Regions from separate parts of the Streptomyces chisholmiae genome, predicted to be linked through region 1. Evidence: predicted binding sites of a transcription regulator. Region 1 holds the regulator's gene; the other holds the start of a gene.
The links. The regulator HrcA, encoded in region 1, represses chaperone genes, less so after heat shock. The targets are predictions, from matches to a motif close to TTNGCACTCNGNNNNNCNGAGTGCNAA.

Region 1 (10,235 bases):
CGACATCCTGCTGCACGGTGACCAGGTGGACGCCTTCTCCGCCATCGTGCACAAGGACAAGGCGTACGCCTACGGCGTCAAGATGGCCAGCAAGCTGCGGGAGTTGATCCCCAGGCAGCAGTTCGAGGTGCCGATCCAGGCGGCCATCGGCTCCCGGGTGATCGCCCGTGAGACGGTCCGCGCGATCCGCAAGGACGTGCTCTCCAAGTGCTACGGCGGCGACATCTCGCGGAAGCGGAAGCTGCTGGAGAAGCAGAAGGAGGGCAAGAAGCGGATGAAGATGGTGGGCCGGGTGGAGGTCCCGCAGGAGGCGTTCATCGCGGCGCTCTCCTCGGACTCCGACGGCGGCGAGGGCAAGAACAAGAAGTAGTCCCGACGGCGGCGGCTTCCACGGACTGTTGACCATCCCCCTTACATGAGGGCGCCGCGCCGCTTACTCTGTTCGCCCCGGCGGAAAGTTACCCGCAGGTCACCCCCGTTGCAGCGCGGCACCCGGAGGAGTTCGTGAGCGTGAGTGAGCAGGTCATGGAGAACCGGCCGCCGTCCGTGGCGCATCTGTTCCTGGAGCGGGTGAAGGCCACCCCGGACCGGGAGGCCTTCCGCTACCCGGTGCCGAGCGCCGGCGACGGCCCGGACGACTGGCGCAGCTACACCTGGGCGGAGGCCGGCGCTCGGGTGGACGCCATCGCCGCCGGGCTGATGGACCTGGGGGTGCGGCCCGAGGAGCGGGTCGCCATCGCCGCCAGCACCCGGGTGGACTGGGTGCTGGCCGACTTCGGCGTGATGTGCGCCGGCGCCGCCACCACCACGGTCTACCCGCAGACCGACGCCGCGGAGACCGCGTACATCCTCGCCGACTCGGCGAGCCGGGTGGTGATCGCGGAGAACGCGGAGCAGCTCGCCAAGATCAGGGAGCGCCGGGCGGAGCTGCCCGAGGTGGCGCACGTGGTGGTGATCGAGTCGGCCGACGCGGTGCCGGCCGAGGGCGACCCCGACGGCTGGGTGCTGTCGCTGGCCGAGCTGGCCGAGCGCGGCGCCCGCTACCTGGCGGACAAGCCGGACGCGGTCCGGGACACCGTCTCCGCGCTGCGCGGCGAGCAGTTGGCCACCCTGATCTACACCTCGGGCACCACCGGCCGCCCCAAGGGGGTCAGGCTCCGCCAGGACACCTGGTCCTACATGGGGTACGCGATAGAGCAGATCGACATGGTGCTGCGGGAGGACATCCAGTACCTGTGGCTGCCGCTGGCGCACGTCTTCGGCAAGGTGCTGCTGGCCGCCCATGTCAAGGTCGGTCACGTGATGGCCGTGGACGGTCGGGTCGACAAGATCATCGAGAACCTTCCGATCGTTCAACCGACCTCGATGTGTGCTGTTCCGCGCATCTTCGAGCGGGTCTACAACGGGGTGGCGGCCAAGGCGCGGGCCGGCGGGGGCGCCAAGTACAAGATCTTCAGCTGGGCCGCGGCCGTCGCCCAGGAGTACGCCCAGGTGTCGCAGGACACCAGACGCCGCACCGGACGCGCCAGCGTGCCGTCCACCCTGGCGGTCAAGCACCGGATCGCCGACAAGCTGGTCTACGCGAAGATCCGGGCCGCCTTCGGCGGGCGGATCAGGGGCTGCGTCTCCGGCTCCGCCCGGCTCACCCCGGAGCTGGGGTTCTTCTTCACCGGCGCCGGCATCCCCATCACCGAGGGCTACGGGCTGACCGAGTCCGCCGCGGCCAGCTTCGTCAACCGCGAGGACGCCAACCGGATCGGCACCGTGGGCAAGGCGCTGCCCGGCCTTGAGGTGCGGATCGCGGACGACGGCGAGGTGCTGCTGCGCGGCCCCGGCATCATGGACGGCTACCACGGCCACCCGGAGCTGACCGCCGAGGTGCTCCAGGACGGCTGGTTCCACACCGGGGACATCGGCGAGCTGTCCGACGACGGCTACCTCACCATCACCGACCGCAAGAAGGACCTCTTCAAGACCTCGGTGGGCAAGTACGTGGCGCCCACCGAGATCGAGGGCCGGTTCAAGGTGATCTGTCCGCACGCCTCGTCCATGGTGGTGATCGGCGCCGGCCGCAAGTTCTGCTCCGCGCTGATCGCCCTGGACGAGGTGTCCCTGCTGGCCTGGGCGAAGGAGAACGACGTCCCGGGCGACTACGCCGAGGTGGTCGCCGACAAGCGGACCGTGGCGATGGTCGAGGAGTACGTGAACGAGCTGAACGCGACGCTCCAGCGCTGGCAGACGGTGAAGACCTTCCGGCTGCTGCCGCGCGAGCTGGACATCGAGCACGGCGAGCTGACGCCCAGCCTCAAGCTCAAGCGGCCGGTCGTCGAGGGCGAGTACCAGCACCTGATCGACGACATGTACCCGACGCCCTGAACGCTCCGGACGTCCGGACGCCCTGAGGCTCCGACGTCCCGACGCTCCGGCGACGGGACGCCGGGGCGCCGGGGCCGGGCCCGTCCGGGCTCAGTCCACCAGGTCCCGGGTCAGGGCGTCCGCCAGCAGCCGGCCCCGCAGCGTCAGCGCCGCGCGGCCGGCCGCGAAGGCGTCCGCCCGCAGCAGCCCGTCCGCCAGGCCCCGCCGGGCCGCGGCCAGCCCGTCCGGGCGCAGCAGCGACAGCGGGCAGCCGGCGGCCAGCCGCAGCTCCAGCAGCACCCGCTCCACCCGCCGGTCCTCCGCGGTCAGCACCTCCCGACCGGCGCCGGGGGAGCGGCCGTCGGCCAGCGCCTGCGCGTAGCCGCCGGGGTGCTTCACGTTCCACCAGCGCACCCCGCCGACGTGGCTGTGCGCGCCCGGGCCGGCGCCCCACCAGTCGGCGCCCGTCCAGTACAGCTCGTTGTGGCGGCAGCGACCGGCCGGCGTGGTGGCCCAGTTGGAGACCTCGTACCACTCGAAGCCGGCCGCGCCGAGCGCCTCCTCGGTCTGGAGGTAGCGGTCGGCGTGCACGTCGTCGTCGGTCATCGGCACCTCGCCGCGGCGCACCCGCTGGCCCAGCCTGGTGCCCTCCTCCACGATCAGCGAGTAGGCCGAGACATGGTCGGGCCCGGCGGCCAGGGCCGCCTTCAGGGTGGTGGACCAGTCCTCGGCGCTCTCGCCCGGCGTGCCGTAGATCAGGTCGAGGTTGACGTGCTCGAAGCCGGCCGCGCGGGCGTCCGCCACGGCCCGCTCGGGGCGGCCCGGCGTGTGGGTGCGCTCCAGCAGCCGCAGCACGTGTGGGCTGGCGCTCTGCATCCCGAACGAGACGCGGTTGAAGCCGGCCTCGCGCAGCGCCGCCAAGCCGGCCGCGTCCACCGAGTCCGGGTTGGCCTCCGTGGTCACCTCGGCGTCCTCGGCCAGCCCGAACTCCTGACGCACCGCGTCCAGCATCCGGGCCAGGTCGGCCGGCGGAAGCAGGGTCGGGGTGCCGCCGCCGACGAAGACCGTGGCCACCCGCCGCTCGTCGGCGCCCAGCACCCGGCGGGCCAGCCGGATCTCCTCGGTCAGCACCGCGGCGTAGTTCTCCCGGGACGCCAGCGCCCCACCGGAGCCACGCAGCTCGCTCGCGGTGTAGGTGTTGAAGTCGCAGTAGCCGCAGCGGGTCGCGCAGTACGGGACGTGCAGGTAGAAGGCGAGCGGCCGGTCGGCGGCGTCGGCCAGCGCGGTGGCCGGCAGGGCGCCGTCGCTCGGCATGGGGTCGCCTTCGGGCAGGGCGGAGGGCATACTCGCCATTGTCCGGCATGCGCCGGGGACGGCCCGGCGCCGGGGAGGTGGCACCGTGTTCGACCTGCGGATCTCCTTCACCACCGAGGCCGCCGAGTCCGCCGAGCGGATGGCCCCGCACCGCAAGGAGCTGCTCGACCGTGGCCTGGCCAAGCTGGCCCGTGATCCCTACCACAAGGCGAGCGCGCCGGTCGGCACCCACGAGGACAACCGCAAGGCGCAGGTGGCGCCCGGCATCCTGATCGAGTACCTGATCGGGCAGGGTCTGATGGTGGTCGTGGTGGTCACGGTCTTCGACGAGGACCTCTTCCTGGTCTGAGCTCCTGGTCCGAGGGCCTGGCCCGGCTCCCGGGCCGACGTCGCGGTTCCGAGGGCCCGGCCTGAGGTCCGGGTCCTGGAGCCTGGCCGAGGTCCTGGTCCGATGTCGTGGTCCGAGGCCCCGCTCCGGAGCCCGCGGCCGCGCGCACCGCCCGCTGGGACCGCCCGCCGGGGCCGCCCGCCAAGACCGGCCTCAGTCCGCCGGGCCGGCCGGGCCGCCGACCGTGACGTGGTCGATCAGGTGCTCCACCGGCCCCAGCAGCCCCGGGTCCAGGTCCCGGTAGTCGCGGACCGAGCGCAGCACCCGCTGCCAGGCCGCCCCGGTGTTCTCCGGCCAGCCGAGCGCCCGGCACACCCCGGTCTTCCAGTCCTGGCCGCGCGGTACCTGCGGCCAGGCCGGGATGCCGACCGCCGCCGGCTTCACCGCCGCCCAGATGTCGACGAACGGGTGCCCGACGACCAGCACCAGCCCCTCGCCGTGCGCGGCCCGCACCTCGTCGGCGATCCGCGACTCCTTGGAACCCGGGACCAGGTGGTCCACCAGCACCCCGAGCCTCGCCGTCCGGGTGGGCCCGAACTCCCGCACCACGGCCGGCAGGTCGTCCACCCCCGCCAGGTACTCCACCACCACGCCCTCGGCTCGCAGGTCGTCGCCCCAGACCCGCTCCACCAGCTCCGCGTCGTGCCGGCCCTCCACGAAGATCCGGCCGGCGCGGGCCACCCGGGCGCGCCCCGGGGGCGGCGCCACCGAGCCGGACGCGGTGCGCGCCGGCCGGCCGGGCGCCGTCCGCGCCGACTGGGGGCGCACCAGGGTGACCGCGCGCCCCTCCAGCAGGAAGCCGCGCGGCACCATCGGGAAGACCCGGTGCGCCCCGAACCGGTCCTCCAGGGTGACCGTGGGCCCCTCGGCCGTCTTCTCCCAGCGGATCACCGCGCCGCAGAAGCCGGTGGTGACCTCCTCGACCACCAGCCCTGGATCGGCCGGCACCTCGGGCACCGCCTTTGGCCGCTGCCACGGCGGGGTCAGATCGGGATCATAGGAACGTGCGCGCATGACCACATTCGATCACGTGCCGGCGTCCCGGTGGGGCTCGTCCGGCACCTCGAAGCGGCGGGCCAGCGCCGCCCGTTGGGACCGGACGAAGGCCGCGTCCACCACCGCGCCGTGCCCCGGCACGTACCGGGCCCGCTCGCCACCGAGCGCCAGCAGCCGGTCCAGGGCGGCCGGCCAACGCGCCGGGGCGGCGTCCGGGCCGGCCTGCGGCTCCCCGGACTCCTCGACCACGTCCCCGCAGAACACCACCGGCGGCCCGGCCGGGTCGGTGACCTTCACCACCAGGTCGTGGCCCGAGTGCGCGGGGCCCAGGTTCGTCAGCGTCGCCCGCCGCCCACGCCCCAGGTCCAGGGTCAGCGCGTCGGTCACCAGCCGGTGCGGCGCCGGCAGCGCGGCGCCCGAACGCGCCGCCTCCGCCCGGTCCAAGCCCAGCGCCACCCCGTCGGCCACCGCCGCCGGGGCACCGGCCGGCCAGGGCGGCTCCGCGCCGGCCGCGGCCAGCAGCTCGGCTTCGGGGAAGGCGCCGGCTCCCAGCAGGTGGTCGAAGTGCGGGTGGGTCACGGCCAGCCAGCGCACCGGCGGCCGCGAGCCTCCCGCCAGCTGCTCCCGCAGCTCGGCGCCGGCCGCCAGCGACGGGCCCGCGTCCACCAGCAGCAGCCCGTCCCGGCCGGCCACCGCGCCGACCGTCTCGTCCCAGCCCGGCAGTCGGCGCCGCCAGACGCCCGGCGTGATCTCCCGCCAGCCCCGTCCGGGGGCGGGCCAGCCCGCCGGGCCCTCGTCGATCCCCGTCATGACCGCGACGGTAGCCGCCCGGCGCCGGCGGTGGCGGGCCCGGACGGGGCGCCGGGGGCAACCGCCGGCGCGTGAACGGGGGTTCGCGCTCCGTTATGGGGCGGTTTCCAGCCGTTCTCCTCCCCGGATTCGGTCGTTCTTCGCGACCGGATACCGGTCGGCCACCGGCCCGGATTCGTTCGCGTTCTCGCCGGCCGCTCGTTCCCCGGGCGGGGTACCCGGCCGTACACTGGAGCCGGTACTGGCACTCTGCGTGAGCGAGTGCCAGGGGCAGTCGGATCGTGAAGTGCCGGTCGGGAGGTGTGCGGCGTGCTCAGTGAGCGCAGGCTTGCGGTGCTGCGGGCCATCGTCCAGGACTATGTCGGCACGGAGGAGCCGGTCGGCTCCAAGGCGTTGACCGAGCGGCACAACCTCCAGGTCTCGCCGGCCACGGTGCGTAACGACATGGCCGCGCTGGAGGAGGAGGGGTACATCGCCCAGCCGCACACCAGCGCCGGCCGGGTGCCGACGGACAAGGGGTACCGGCTCTTCGTGGACCGGCTGGCCGGCGTCAAGCCGCTGTCCTCCCCGGAGCGCCGAGCGATCCAGAACTTCCTGGACGGCGCGGTCGATCTCGACGACGTGATCGCCCGCACGGTGCGGCTGTTGGCCCAGCTCACCCGCCAGGTCGCCGTCGTCCAGTACCCGTCGCTCAGTCGTTCGACGGTGCGCCACGTGGAGCTGTTGGCGCTCGCCCAGGCCCGGGTGATGCTGGTGCTGATCACGGACACCGGCCGGGTCGAGCAGCGCATGATCGACTGCCCGGCGCCGCTGGGGGAGACCTCCCTCGCCGATCTGCGGGCCCGGCTCAACAGCCGGATCGTGGGGCAGCGCTTCCCCGAGGTGCCCCGGCTGGTCGCCGATCTCCCGGACGCCTTCGGCCCGGAGGAGCGCGGCGCGGTCTCGACGGTGCTGGCCTCCTTGCTGGAGACTCTGGTCGAACAGACCGAGGAGCGGCTGATGATCGGCGGCACCGCCAATCTCACGCGCTTCGGCCAGGACTTCCCCCTCACCATCCGCCCGGTGCTGGAGGCGCTGGAGGAGCAGGTCGTCCTGCTGCGGCTGCTGGGGGAGGCCAAGGGCTCGGAGATGACGGTGCGGATCGGTCATGAGAACGCTCACGAGGGGCTGACCGCCACATCGGTTGTGTCGGTCGGCTACGGTTCAGGGGACGAAGCGGTCGCGAAGCTCGGAGTCGTCGGACCGACCCGGATGGACTACCCCGGAACGATGGGAGCGGTGCGCGCGGTGGCACGGTACGTCGGACAAATCCTCGCGGAGAACTAGGTGGCGACGGACTACTACGCGGTCTTGGGTGTGCAGCGAGACGCCTCGCAAGACGAGATCAAGAAGGCGTTTCGCCGGCTGGCCCGGGAACTGCACCCGGATGTCAACCCGGACCCCAAGACGCAGGAGCGGTTCAAGGAGATCAACACCGCCTACGAGGTGCTCTCCGATCCGCAGAAGAAGCAGATGTACGACCTGGGCGGGGATCCGCTCGGGGGGGCGGGCGGCGCTGGCGCCGCCGGCTTCGGCGCCGGCTTCGGGAACTTCTCCGACATCATGGACGCCTTCTTCGGCACCGCCTCGCAGCGGGGCCCGAAGTCGCGCACCAGGCGCGGTCAGGACGCCCTGATCCGGCTCACCATCGATCTCAACGAGGCGGCCTTCGGGACGACCCGCGAGATCCAGGTCGACACGGCCACGGTCTGCGACTCCTGCAACGGTGAGGGCGCCGCCCCCGGCACCTCGGCGCAGACCTGCGACATGTGCCGCGGTCGGGGCGAGGTCTCCCAGGTGACCCGCTCGTTCCTGGGCCAGGTCATGACCTCCCGTCCCTGCCCGCAGTGCCAGGGCTTCGGCACGGTCGTGCCGACCCCCTGCCCGGACTGCGCCGGCGACGGCCGGGTCCGCACCCGCCGCCCGCTGAACGTCAAGATCCCGGCCGGCGTGGACAACGGCACCCGCATCCAGCTCGCCGGCGAGGGCGAGGCCGGCCCCGGCGGCGGCCCGCCCGGCGACCTCTACGTGGAGATCCAGGAGAAGCCGCACGCGACGTTCCAGCGGCGCGGCGACGACCTGCACTGCACGGTCACCATCCCGATGACGGCGGCCGCGCTGGGCACCCAGGTCCCGTTGGAGACGCTGGACGGTCAGGAGGAGGTGGACATCCGCCCGGGCACCCAGTCCGGCCAGTCCATCCCGCTGCACGGCCGGGGCGTCACGCACCTGCGTGGGAACGGCCGGGGCGACCTGGTGGTCCATGTCGAGGTGCAGACCCCGAGCAAGCTCGACCCGGAGCAGGAGGAGCTGCTGCGCCGGCTCGCCAAGCTGCGCGGCGAGGAGCGGCCCACCGGCCAGTTCCAGCCCGGGCAGCAGGGCCTGTTCTCCCGGCTGAAGGACGCGTTCAACGGCCGATGAGCAGCGCGCCGGTCTTCCTCGTCGATTCGCTGGCGCACGCCGAGCCGGGCGCGCCGCTGACCCTGGACGGCCCCGAGGGCCGGCACGCGGTCGCGGTGCGCCGGCTGCGCGTCGGTGAGGAGCTGGTGCTCAGCGACGGCGCCGGCCGGGGCGCCCTCGGCCGGGTGGCCGAGGTCGTCGGCCGGGACCGCCTCGCGGTCACCGTCCTGGAGCGCCGCCAGGAGCCGGAGCCCACGCCCCGGATCACGGTGGTCCAGGCGCTGCCCAAGGGCGACCGCGGTGAGTTGGCCGTCTCCACCATGACGGAGACCGGCGTGGACGCCGTCGTGCCCTGGGCGGCGGCCCGGTGCGTCACCCAGTGGAAGGGCGAGCGCGGCGCCAAGGCGCTCGCCAAGTGGCGCGCCGCCGCCCGCGAGGCGGCCAAGCAGGCCCGCCGGCTGCGGGTGCCCGAGGTCGCCGAGCCGCTCACCACGGCCGGGGTGGCCCGGCTGCTGGCCGAGGCGGACTTCGCCGGCGTGCTGCACGAGACGGCGACGCTGCCGCTGGCCACCGCCGAACTCCCCACCAGCGGCTCGCTGGTGCTGGTGGTCGGCCCCGAAGGGGGCGTCACCGACGCCGAGTTGGCCGCCTTCGCGACCGCCGGCGCGGCCGGCTACCGGCTGGGCCCCACGGTTCTGCGCACCTCCACGGCCGGCCCGGCCGCCACCGCGCTGCTCCTGGGCCGCACGGCCCGCTGGGGCTGAGCCCTACCGCGACTGCCCGTGGTCGGGGTGCTGGCGCAGCAGGACGTTGAAGTCGGTGACGATCGGCCAGTCCTCGTAGTACTTCGCCAGGTTCCGCCCCACGGCCAGTTCGCCACACTCCGCACATCCCTCGACGGGCCTGGGCTCGGGCCGCACCCGGCTCAACGGATCGACGGGCAACGGCCCGTCCGGCACGGCCATGTGCGGTTCGAGATAGTCGGCACAGGAATAGAACATGACGGTTCCTCTTCTCATGAGCCCGATTCCGTCGCCCTGACGGGCACGGTTCGTCCTTGCGGGGGAACGCCCCCAGGAGAACAGATCCAAGAGCACCAACAGTGGGTACATTGACCGGAATTCAAGTCCCGCCCGGTCGCTGTTGGGGGTCGCCTTGTTGAAGAAGCAGGCCAGTGATGTGGAAACCGGGGTGTCCGGCCGTGGTTTGAATGATCTCGTGTTCCTCGGTTCAGAGATCAGGACCGGCCGCCTCGGCCGCAAGATCACCCAGGAACATCTCGGCAAGGCGACCGGCTACAGCCTGAGTTACGTCTCCAAGGTCGAGTCCGGCCTGATCGTCCCGTCGCAACGGTTCGTGGAGGGCTGCGACCTCGCCCTCGGCACGGACGGACTGTTCACCCGGCTGCGGGCCCGCGTGGTGGCCACTGGCCTGCCCGCCTGGTTCCAGCCGTTCGTGCAACGCGAGCGCAGGGCACGGCTGATCACGGAGTACTCGGTCCTCGTCGTACCCGGGCTGCTCCAGACGGGCGCCTACGCCCGGGCGTTGTTCGAGGCCTACGCACCGGACACCCCGGCGGAGACCCTCGACCGGCAGGTGCAGGCGCGGCTGGAACGGCAGTTGGTGCTGACGGGCGACGAGCCGGCGTCGTTCTGGGCGGTCCTGCACGAGTGTTGCCTGCGCATCCCGGTTGGTGGCCGTGCTGTCATGCGTGCCCAACTCGCTCACCTGGTGACGATGGCGGCCCTGCCTCATGTGACCCTTCAGGTGCTTCCCATCAGCCTGGGGGCTCCGCCGAGTGTGGAACAGCTGATCGTGCTGCGACAGCAGGACGGTCAGGAGTGCCTGTACTCCGATACAGTGATGGGAGGGCAGCTCAGCGAGGAAGAGGGACGCTTGAGCGACGTAGCCCGGAGAATCGAGCGTCTGAAGG
Region 2 (10,235 bases), on a different contig from region 1:
TTGACGGCGATCTGCTTGAGCGGGGCCTCCAGGGCCAGGCGGACGGCCGCGGCACCGGTGGCCTCGTCGCCCTCCAGCTCCAGCTTGTCCAGCGCCGAGGCGGCCTGCAGCAGGGCCACGCCACCGCCGGCGACGATGCCCTCCTCGACGGCGGCCTTCGCGTTGCGCACCGCGTCCTCGATGCGGTGCTTGCGCTCCTTCAGCTCGACCTCGGTCGCCGCGCCGGCCTTGATGACGGCCACGCCGCCGGCCAGCTTGGCGAGGCGCTCCTGGAGCTTCTCGCGGTCGTAGTCCGAGTCGGAGTTCTCGATCTCGGCGCGGATCTGGTTGACCCGACCCTGCACCTGGTCGCTGTCACCGGCACCGTCGACGATGGTGGTCTCGTCCTTGGTGATGACCACCTTGCGGGCGCGGCCCAGCAGGTCGAGGGTGGCGTTCTCCAGCTTGAGACCGACCTCCTCGGAGATGACCTGGCCACCGGTGAGGATGGCGATGTCACCGAGCATGGCCTTGCGGCGGTCGCCGAAGCCGGGGGCCTTGACGGCGACCGACTTGAAGGTGCCCCGGATCTTGTTGACGACCAGGGTGGACAGCGCCTCGCCCTCGACGTCCTCCGCGATGATCAGCAGCGGCTTGCCCGACTGCATGACCTTCTCCAGCAGCGGAAGGAGGTCCTTCACGTTGCTGATCTTGGAGTTGACGATCAGGATGTAGGGGTCTTCCAGCTCCGCCTCCATCCGCTCCATGTCGGTGGCGAAGTAGGCCGAGATGTAGCCCTTGTCGAAGCGCATGCCCTCGGTGAGCTCAAGCTCGAGCCCGAAGGTCTGCGACTCCTCGACGGTGATGACGCCTTCCTTGCCGACCTTGTCCATGGCCTCGGCGATCAGCTCACCGATCTGGGTGTCGCCGGCGGAGATGGAGGCGGTCGAGGCGATCTGCTCCTTGGTCTCGACCTCCTTGGCCTGGCTCAGCAGGGCCTGGGAGACGTTCTCCACGGCGGCCTCGATGCCCCGCTTGAGCGCCATCGGGTTGGCCCCGGCGGCCACGTTGCGCAGGCCCTCCCGGACCAGCGCCTGGGCCAGCACGGTCGCGGTGGTGGTGCCGTCGCCAGCGACGTCGTCCGTCTTCTTGGCGACTTCCTTGACCAGCTCGGCGCCGATCTTCTCGTAGGAGTCCTCCAGCTCGATCTCCTTGGCGATGGAAACACCATCGTTGGTGATCGTCGGGGCGCCCCACTTCTTCTCCAGGACGACGTTGCGGCCCTTGGGGCCCAGCGTGACCTTGACGGCGTCGGCGAGCTGGTTCATCCCGCGCTCAAGGCCGCGCCGCGCCTCCTCGTCGAACGCGATGATCTTGGCCATGTGAAGGGGTCCTCCCAGGACAGGGGTGGATTGCTCCGGACCGCGCTGGCGCCCGCGACGGACGGCTCCTGAGCGGTGGTTCCTTACCCCACCCACCCGAAGAACCTCACCGACCCGGTCCTTGCTGTCACTCTCACCCGTAGAGTGCTAACGCCATGATTAGCACTCTCACCCGGAGAGTGCAAGCGCCGAAGGCGCTGCACGACCCTGGGGGCACCTCCCGGACGGAGTCTGGGGGAGCAAGCGCCGAAGGCGCTGCACGACCCTGGGGGCACCTCCCGGACGGAGTCCGGGGGAGCAAGCGCCGAAGGCGCTGCCCGCCCCCGGGGGGCTCCCGACCGGGGGCGGACATGGCCGGGGCCCGCACCCTGGTGGGTGCGGGCCCGGCGACAAGGCCGCGATTGCGGTCGGCGTTTCAGGCGGTCACTCGGACCATGTCGGCCTGAGGCCCCTTCTGCCCCTGAGAGACCTCGAACTCGACCCGCTGCCCCTCTTCCAGAGTGCGGTAGCCGTCCATCTGGATAGCGCTGTAGTGGACGAAGACATCCGCACCACCGTCTACCGCGATGAAGCCGTAGCCCTTCTCCGCGTTGAACCACTTGACGGTGCCCTGAGCCATTCCCTACTCCCCATATTGCCGGCCTTTTCACGAGCCCACACCTCGCGGACCCGGGTCAGACCTCGGGCCCCACTCCCGGGCGGTGTGGGAGCGGACGCCGGAACGTTCGACCGCCGCTGAATGTATCTGGACGGACGCCCAGTGCAACAGGTCATTCGACAGGGAATTCTTGTCGCCGCAGAACGGGCAAATACCGCGAAGCCACTGGAAGTTGCACGATCCGCAGCGGGTCTTTCTGGCCAACCCGACAATTGGTGCAACAAATTCTGGCGACATTTATTTGCGCCGCGGTCCCGGGCTTTCCTATGCGCGGAGCGCGAATCCAATCGGGAACGAGGCCACTCTATCGGCAGCGGACAGGCCGCCGCCCCACGACCCGGGGGTCGTGGGGCGGGCACCGGAGGCCGTCGGGCCGCAGGTCAGCGGGCGCCGCCGGCGACCGCCGGGATGATCGAGACGCCCGCCCCGTCCGGGGTGGCGGTGGCGAGCCCGTCGGCGAACCGGACGTCGTCGTCGTTCACGTAGACGTTCACGAAGCGCCGCAGCTTGCCGTCCTCGTCCAGGACGCGGCCGGCGATCCCCTGGTGGTTCCGGTCAAGGTCGGCGAGCACCTCGCTGAGCGTGCCGCCCTCGGCGGTCACCTCGGACCGGCCGTCGGTGTAGGTGCGGAGGATGGTGGGGATGCGGACGGTGACACTCATGCCAGGCCAGCCTCTCGGAAGGAGTCCAGGTTCGGGCGGATGGTCGCGGACGGGCCGGTCGTGCCGGCCACCGCGTCCAGGGTCTTGAGGCCGTCGCCGGTGTTCAGCACGACGGTGGTCGCCGCCGGGTCGAGCACCCCGGCGGCCAGCAGCTTGCGGGTGACGCCGAGGGTGACGCCGCCGGCCGTCTCGGCGAAGATGCCCTCCGTCCTGGCCAGCAGCTTGATGGCGGTCACCACCTCCTCGTCGGTCACGTCCTCGACGGCGCCCCCGGTGCGGCGGGCGATGTCCAGCACGTAGGGGCCGTCGGCCGGGTTGCCGATGGCCAGCGACTTGGCGATGGTGTTCGGCTTCACCGGGCGGACCACGTCGTGGCCGTCCTTGAAGGCCCGGGAGACCGGGGAGCAGCCCTCGGCCTGGGCGCCGAAGATCTTGTAGGGGCGGTCGGCGACCAGTCCGAGCTGGATCAGCTCCTTCAACCCCTTGTCGATCTTGGTCAGTTGCGAACCCGAGGCGATCGGAATCACCAACTGGTCCGGCAGTTCCCAGCCAAGTTGTTCGCAGATCTCGTAGGCGAGCGTCTTGGAGCCCTCGGCGTAGTACGGCCGGAGGTTGACGTTGACGAACCCCCAGCCCTCGCCGATCGGGTCGCCGATCAGCTCGCTGCAGAAGCGGTTGACGTCGTCGTAGGTGCCCTCGATGGCCACCAGCTCGCCGCCGTAGACGGCGGCCATCACGACCTTGCCCTGCTCCAGGTCGTGCGGGATGAAGACACAGGAGCGCAGCCCCGCACGGGCCGCCGCGGCGCCCACGGCGCCGGCCAGGTTCCCGGTGGAGGAGCACGAGAGGGTGGTGAACCCGAAGGCGCGCGCCGCCTCGAGCGCGTTCGCCACCACCCGGTCCTTGAACGAGTGGGTCGGGTTGCCCGAGTCGTCCTTCACGTACAGGCCGCCGGTGACGCCCAGTTCGGCGGCGAGCCGGTCGGCGCGCACCAGCGGGGTGCAGCCCGGGTTGAGGTTCGGGTGTTCGGCCACGTCGGCCGGCACCGGCAGCAGCGGAGCGTAGCGCCAGATGTTGTTCGGGCCGGACTCGATCCGGCGGCGCAGCTCCTCGGGGTCGCCGCCGGGCAGGTCGTAGGCGACCTCCAGCGGCCCGAAACAGGAGGCACAGGCGAAGATCGGGCCGAGCGGGAAGCGTTCCCCGCACTCCCGGCAGGCGAGCGCGGCGGCCGGACCGAGATCGACGGTGGCGGCGGAGTCAGCGGAGTCAGCGGAGTCAGCCTGGTCGGCCGAGGTGAGCACGGACATGGGTACGAGGCCCCTCTCCTCATCTTCCCCGTGGCGGCTCTCGCCACGGGACGGAATTGGCACCTGTCCCGCCGGAGTGCCTCGCGTCCTCACGAGATCCGGTGGAAGGGTTGCCGGGGCTTCAACGGGCCGTTCCCTCTGCCCCTCTGGATGAGCGGTATGTGGTTGTCAACGCGGTCCCGATATGCGGAGGACACCTGCGCTGTTCGAGACTGTAACGGACAGCCCGCACAATGGCTCGGGCCGTCCGCTCCGCGAGACGACCCGAGGAGGTGGCCAGAAAACCCGCTCATAACGGGTTGGGTCACCCCAGAAAGGGGCAGACGCGGCCATACGGATGAAAGTGTGGCCGAATCGAACAGGAGCGACATTCGTGCTGGAAGAGGCAGAGAAGTGGCTGAGCCGCCGGTCCTGGGGCGTCACTGACCGCTCGATGCAGCAACTACTGACCGCCAAGCGGGCAGCGGGCGCGGCCGGCAGCATCAGCGTGGTCCTCCCCGCGCTCAACGAGGAGGCCACGGTGGGCGCCATCGTGGAAGCGCTGCGACGCGACCTGATGGAGGACGTCCCACTGATCGACGAGCTGCTCGTGGTGGACTCCGGGTCCACCGACCGCACCTCCGAGGTGGCCGCGGGAGCCGGTGCGAAGGTCGTGCACCGGGACGAGATCCTGCCCAGGGTGCCGTCCCTGCCCGGCAAGGGCGAGGTGCTCTGGCGGTCGCTGCTGGCGACCACCGGCGAGATCATCTGTTTCGTGGACGCCGACCTGCGGGAGTTCGACTCGCGCTTCGTCTCGGGCACCGTGGGCCCCCTGCTCACCGAGCCGGGCGTCCAGCTGGTCAAGGCCATGTACGACCGGCCGCTCGGCGACCAGCCGTCCGGCGCCCGGCAGGGCGGGCGGGTCACCGAGCTGGTCGCCCGGCCCCTGCTGAACCTGCACTGGCCGCAGCTGGCCGGCGTGGTCCAGCCGCTGGGCGGCGAGTACGCGGCCCGCAGGTCGCTGCTGGAGCGGCTGCCGTTCCCGGTCGGTTACGGAGTGGAGCTGGGCCTGCTGATCGACACGCTCAACGTGGCGGGCCTGGACGCGGTCGGCCAGGTCGACGTGGGCGAGCGCAAGCACCGGCACCAGGACGGGCAGGCGCTCGGCCGGATGTCGGCCGCGATCATGCGGGCCGCGCAGTGCCGGCTGCCGGGCACCATGCTGCCCACCCGGCTCGGCCTGACCCAGTTCCAGCGGACCGAGGACGGCGGCTTCGTCCCCGAGACGCACCCGATCCTGGCGGACGAGCGACCACCGATGTCCACCATCCCGGAGTACGCGGCCCGCCAGGCCGCCTGAGCCCCCGGGGCAGTCCGGCCCCCGGCGGGCCGGGCCGCCGGCTGTGACGTGGCCCACGTTCCGTTTCCCACCCGTCACAGCTGGCTAGCCTCCGGGCCCGAGGTGCGGGCGGGGTACCCCAAGGAGATCCGATGACCGCCGAGCGTCCCCAGCCGGCCGGCCAGGTGCTGGTCGCTTCCAACCGTGGCCCGGTGAGCTACACCCGCGCCGGCGCCGACGGCGCGCTGACCGCCAGGCGTGGCGGCGGCGGGCTGGTCTCCGGGCTGAGCGCGCTCGGTCCGGACGCCGGCACCTGGGTCTGCGCCGCGCTCAGCGACGACGACCGGGCCGCGGCCGCGGCGCACGGCGGCCGGCTGCCGGCCGCCGACACGGGCGGCCAGTCGGTACGGATGCTGGACATCTCCCCGGAGACTTTCGACGCGGCCTACAACGGGGTGGCCAACTCCGTGCTGTGGTTCGTCCACCACCTGCTGTACCAGACCCCGCTGGAGCCGGTCTTCGACGAACGCTTCGAGGCCAGGTGGGCCAGGTACCGGGCCTACAACCGGGCGTTCGCCGACGCGCTCGCCGAGGAGGCGGCCGAGGGCGCGGTGGTGCTGGTGCAGGACTACCACCTGTCGCTGGTCCCCGGGCTGCTCGCCAAGCGCCGCCCCGACCTGCGGATCGGACACTTCTCGCACACCCCGTGGGCGCCGCCGGACCTGTTCCGGGTGCTGCCCGACGAGATGGCGCGGGAGCTGCTGCTGGGCATCCTCGGCGCGGACCGCGCCGCGTTCCTCACCGCGCGCTGGGCGCGGGCCTTCACGGAGTGCTGCGCGGCGCTGCTGGGCGCCGAGGTCACGGCGCCGGGCCCGGCCGGCGACGGGTCGGTCACCCACCAGGGCCGCACCACCCGGATCGGCGTGCACGGCCTGGGCGCCGACGCGGAGTTCCTGCGGGAGCGGGCGTCCCGGGCGGACGTGGCGGAGCGGGCGGCCGAGCTGCGGGAGCGGGTCGGCCCCGGGCGGGCCACGATCGTGCGGGTGGACCGCACCGAGCTGTCCAAGAACATCGTGCGCGGCCTGCTGGCCTTCCGCCGGCTGCTGGTCGACCGGCCGGAGTGGCACGGCCGGGTCACCCATCTCGCCTTCGCCTACCCCTCGCGGCAGGACCTGGCGATCTACCGGGAGTACACGGCCGAGGTCTCCCGGGTCGCCGAGGCGATCAACACGGAGTTCGGCCGGGCCGACTGGACGCCGGTGGTGCTGCACGTGAAGGACGACTTCGCGCGCTCCCTGGCCGCGTACCGGATGGCCGACGTGGCGCTGGTCAACCCGATCAGGGACGGGATGAACCTGGTCGCCAAGGAGATCCCGGTGGTCTCCGAGCGGGGCGCCGCGCTGGTGCTCTCCCGGGAGGCGGGCGCGGCCGAGGAGTTGGGCGCCGACGCGCTGCTGGTGAACCCGTACGACATCGCGGGCACGGCGGAGGCCCTGCACCAGGCACTGACCCTGGACGGCCCGAGCCGCACCGCCCGCGCGGAGCGCCTCACGGCGCGGGCCACCGCGCTCCCACCGACCGCCTGGTTCCTGGCCCAGCTGCGGGCCCTGCGGCCGGCCTGAGCCACGCCCAGCCGCCGGTGGGTGCCCGGGCCGTGGGGCCCGAGCCGGCGCGCTTCGCGCGCGGCGGCCCGGATCAGGGACGCGGGGTGTCGAGGTGGGTGGCGAGGGTGGTGAGGAAGGCGGCCAGGCCGGCGGGGCCGGGGACCGTGAGGTCCGTCGCCTCGGCCAGCGCCGTGACCTCCGCGCTGCCGCTGCACACCCGCAGTCCCGGGGTGCCGGCGGCCCGCAGGGCGTCGACGGCGGCGAACGCCGGCAGGTCGCCGAGGTCGTCGCCGGCGTAGAGGACGGAGCCGGCGCCGGTCTCCCGGGCCAGGGCGGTCAGGGCCGCGCCCTTGTCCATGCCGCCGGGGCGCAGCTCCAACACCAGGCGGCCGGGCTCGACGGTCAGCCCGTGCCGCTCGGCGAGCGCCCCCAGCGGGGCGCGCAGCGACTCGAACGCGCCGGCCGGGTCGGGGGCACGCCGGGTGTGCACGCCCAGCGCGTTGCCCTTGTCCTCGATGAACGCGCCGCTGGGCTCGACCAGTTCGGGCAGCTCGGCGCGGGCCGCCGCGACGCCGGGGTGCGGCGGCGGGGTGCGCAGCTCGCCGCTGGCCGCGTCCCAGCGCTCGGCGCCGTAGGCGCCCAGCACGATCAGGCCGCTCAGCTCGGGGTGGTCGGCGAAGCCGCCGAGCCGGACGGCGACCTCGGCGGGGCGGCCGGTGATCACCGCGACGACGGCGACCCGGCCGGCGAGCCGGGCCAGCGCGGGCACCGCGTCCGGGTGCGCGACGGCCTGGGCCGGGTCGGGGACGATGGGCGCGATGGTGCCGTCGAAGTCGAACGCGATCAGTGCCTTCGCCGGGTCCGCCAGCAGCGCGGTCAGTCCGGCCCGGCCGGCTTCCGTGGTGGGTACGGGGAGTTGGCCCATGGGCCCGAGCCTACCGGCGGGCTCGCTTGGCGTCACGACGGCGTCGCAGCCGGTTGACCGTCACCGGGTCGTGGGCCAGCGCCAGCGGATCGTCCAGCAGGGCGTTGAGCAGCTGGTAGTAGCGGGTCGGGGAGATGCCGAGCCGCTCCCGGATGGCGCGCTCCTTGGCGCCGGGGCCCGGCCAGGAGCGGCGCTCCAGGGCGAGCACCGCGCGGTCCCGCTCGGCGAGCCCGTCGGCCGGCTGGGCCGCCGGCTCCGGGTCGTCCGTCGATTCCGCACTCACCTGGGCATGTTAACCGGGGGCGCTGACACCCACGGTGGCCCCGCTCGTCGCCGGATCCGACCCCCAGGAGGCAGCAATGACGGTCGATGGCAGCCGAACCGCCGCCGAGATCGCCGCCCAGCCCGAGGCCTGGCGGCGCGCCGCCAGCGCGGCCGCCGCGGCCCGCGGCGGGCCGTCGGGGGGTGGGCTGCCGCGGCCCGGGGAGCGGGTCGCGGTGGTCGGGTGCGGCACCTCGTGGTTCATGGCGCAGGCCTACGCCGCGCTGCGGGAGGCGGCCGGCGAGGGCGAGACGGACGCCTTCCCGGCCTCCCAGTTCCCGCTGGACCGGGCCTACCAGCGGGTGGTGGCCATCTCCAGGTCGGGCACCACGACCGAGGTGGCGCGGCTGCTGGTCGCGTTGCGCGGCCGGTGGCCACGGCTGCCGGTGCTGGCGTTGACCACGGACCGGGACACGCCGGTCGGCCGGGCCGCTGACCAGGTCGCCGTGCTGGACTGGGCGGACGAACGGTCCGTGGTGCAGACGGTGTTCGCCACCACAGCGTTCAGCTTCCTGCGGGCCGCGCTGGCGGCTCCGGTGGGTGGCGCGGCCGCGGTGGCCGGCTCCGTGGTGGACGCCGAGGCGGCGTTGGCCACGCCGCTGCCGGACGCGGCGCTGGCGGCCGGCCAGTGGACGTTCCTGGGCAGCGGGTGGCGCCACGGGCTGGCGTTGGAGGCGGCGCTCAAGCTGCGGGAGGCGGCCGGGGCCTGGACGGAGGCGTATCCGGCGATGGAGTACCGGCACGGCCCGTTGGCCATCGCGGCGCCGGGGCGCGTGGTCTGGCTCTTCGAGCCGGCGCCCGAGGGACTGGAGGGGAGCGTACGGGCCGCGGGCGCCGCCCTGTGGGGTCCGGCGGCGGGCGATCCGCTGGCCTCGCTGGTGCTGGCGCAGCGGCTCGCGGTGGCGGTCGCGGGGGCCAGGGGGCTCGATCCGGACCGGCCGCGCGGGCTCACTCGTTCGGTGATCTTGCCGTAGTGGACTAGACCTCTTCGCCTGTTCGGGGCGAGACTGGCGCGTGTGAGTCTCCAGGACCAGCAAGCGAAGTACGTGATCGCCCTCGATGTCGGCGGCACCACGCTCAAGGCCGCGCTGACCGGCCCGGACAACGTGCCGCTGTTCCGTGCCCGACGGGACACCGCGACCGGCGGGCCGGCGGCCGTGGTCGACGGAATTCTGGACTTCGCCACGGAGTTGGCCGCCGAGGGGCGGGCCAGGTGCGGCGGGCCGCCGGCCGCGGCCGGCCTGGCGGTGCCCGGGGTGGTGGACGAGGCCGCCGGCGTGGCCCGGTACAGCGCCAACCTCGGCTGGCGGGACCTGCCGTTGGCCGGGCTGCTGTCGGAACGGCTGGCCGGGGTGCCGGTGGCGCTGAGCCACGACGTGCGGGTCGGCGGGCTGGCCGAGGGCCGGCTGGGCGCCGGGGCCGGCGTCGGCCGGTTCTTCTTCGTGGCCCTGGGCACCGGGATCGCCGGCGCCATCGGGGTGGGCGACCGGATGGAGCCGGGGGCGCACGGGGGCGCGGGGGAGATCGGGCACGTCGTGGTGCGCCCCGGTGGCCCGCGCTGCGGCTGCGGCCAGTACGGCTGTCTGGAGACCCTGGCCTCGGCCGCCGCCGTCGGCCGGGCCTGGGCCGAGGCGTCCGGCGCGGCCGGCGCCAGCGCCGCCGACGCGGCCCGCGCCGTGGTGGCCGGTGACGCCCGGGCCGCCGCGGTCTGGCGGGCGGCCGTGGACGCGCTGGCCGACGGCCTGCTGGTGGTGGTCAACCTGCTCGACCCCGAGGTGGTGATCGTCGGCGGTGGGCTCGCCGAGGCCGGCGAGACGCTGCTCGGCCCGCTGCGTTCCGCGCTGGCCGCCAAGGCCACCTTCCAACGTCTGCCCACCGTGGTCCCCGCCGCGCTGGGCGAGGCGGCCGGCTGCCTCGGCGCCGGCCTGCTCGCCTGGGACCACGTCGCACTCCCCCACACCCAGGAGGTTTCCCCGTGACCCCGCCGCGTGACGCCGCCCGTCCGACCACAGCCCCGCCCGCCTTCGCCGTGCCGTCCGGCCGGTCCACCCGCACCCGGCTCACCGGCGCCCGGGTGGT

Region 2: a site for HrcA is predicted at 1,486-1,512, ahead of groL (chaperonin GroEL). Genes of this name have one in related genera too.

Annotation. Positions count from the first base shown of each region.
Region 1 is NZ_JAVREO010000030.1:1,640-11,874, reverse strand. Features, by position in the region: gene lepA (translation elongation factor 4) at 1-370, shown strand, start outside; gene RM844_RS30640 (AMP-dependent synthetase/ligase) at 526-2,376, shown strand; gene hemW (radical SAM family heme chaperone HemW) at 2,467-3,699, opposite strand; gene RM844_RS30630 (hypothetical protein) at 3,755-4,018, shown strand; gene RM844_RS30625 (DUF3097 domain-containing protein) at 4,211-5,071, opposite strand; gene RM844_RS30620 (MBL fold metallo-hydrolase) at 5,084-5,863, opposite strand; gene hrcA (heat-inducible transcriptional repressor HrcA) at 6,173-7,189, shown strand; gene dnaJ (molecular chaperone DnaJ) at 7,190-8,323, shown strand; gene RM844_RS30605 (16S rRNA (uracil(1498)-N(3))-methyltransferase) at 8,320-9,066, shown strand; gene RM844_RS30600 (hypothetical protein) at 9,070-9,303, opposite strand; gene RM844_RS30595 (helix-turn-helix domain-containing protein) at 9,458-10,235, shown strand, end outside.
Region 2 is NZ_JAVREO010000010.1:34,487-44,721, reverse strand. Features, by position in the region: gene groL (chaperonin GroEL) at 1-1,361, opposite strand, end outside; gene RM844_RS17640 (cold-shock protein) at 1,777-1,980, opposite strand; gene RM844_RS17635 (MoaD/ThiS family protein) at 2,400-2,681, opposite strand; gene thrC (threonine synthase) at 2,678-3,988, opposite strand; SAM riboswitch class I at 4,005-4,145, opposite strand; gene RM844_RS17625 (glucosyl-3-phosphoglycerate synthase) at 4,362-5,327, shown strand; gene RM844_RS17620 (alpha,alpha-trehalose-phosphate synthase (UDP-forming)) at 5,459-6,928, shown strand; gene otsB (trehalose-phosphatase) at 7,002-7,835, opposite strand; gene RM844_RS17610 (DUF3263 domain-containing protein) at 7,846-8,118, opposite strand; gene RM844_RS17605 (SIS domain-containing protein) at 8,195-9,130, shown strand; gene RM844_RS17600 (ROK family protein) at 9,173-10,135, shown strand; gene nagA (N-acetylglucosamine-6-phosphate deacetylase) at 10,186-10,235, shown strand, end outside.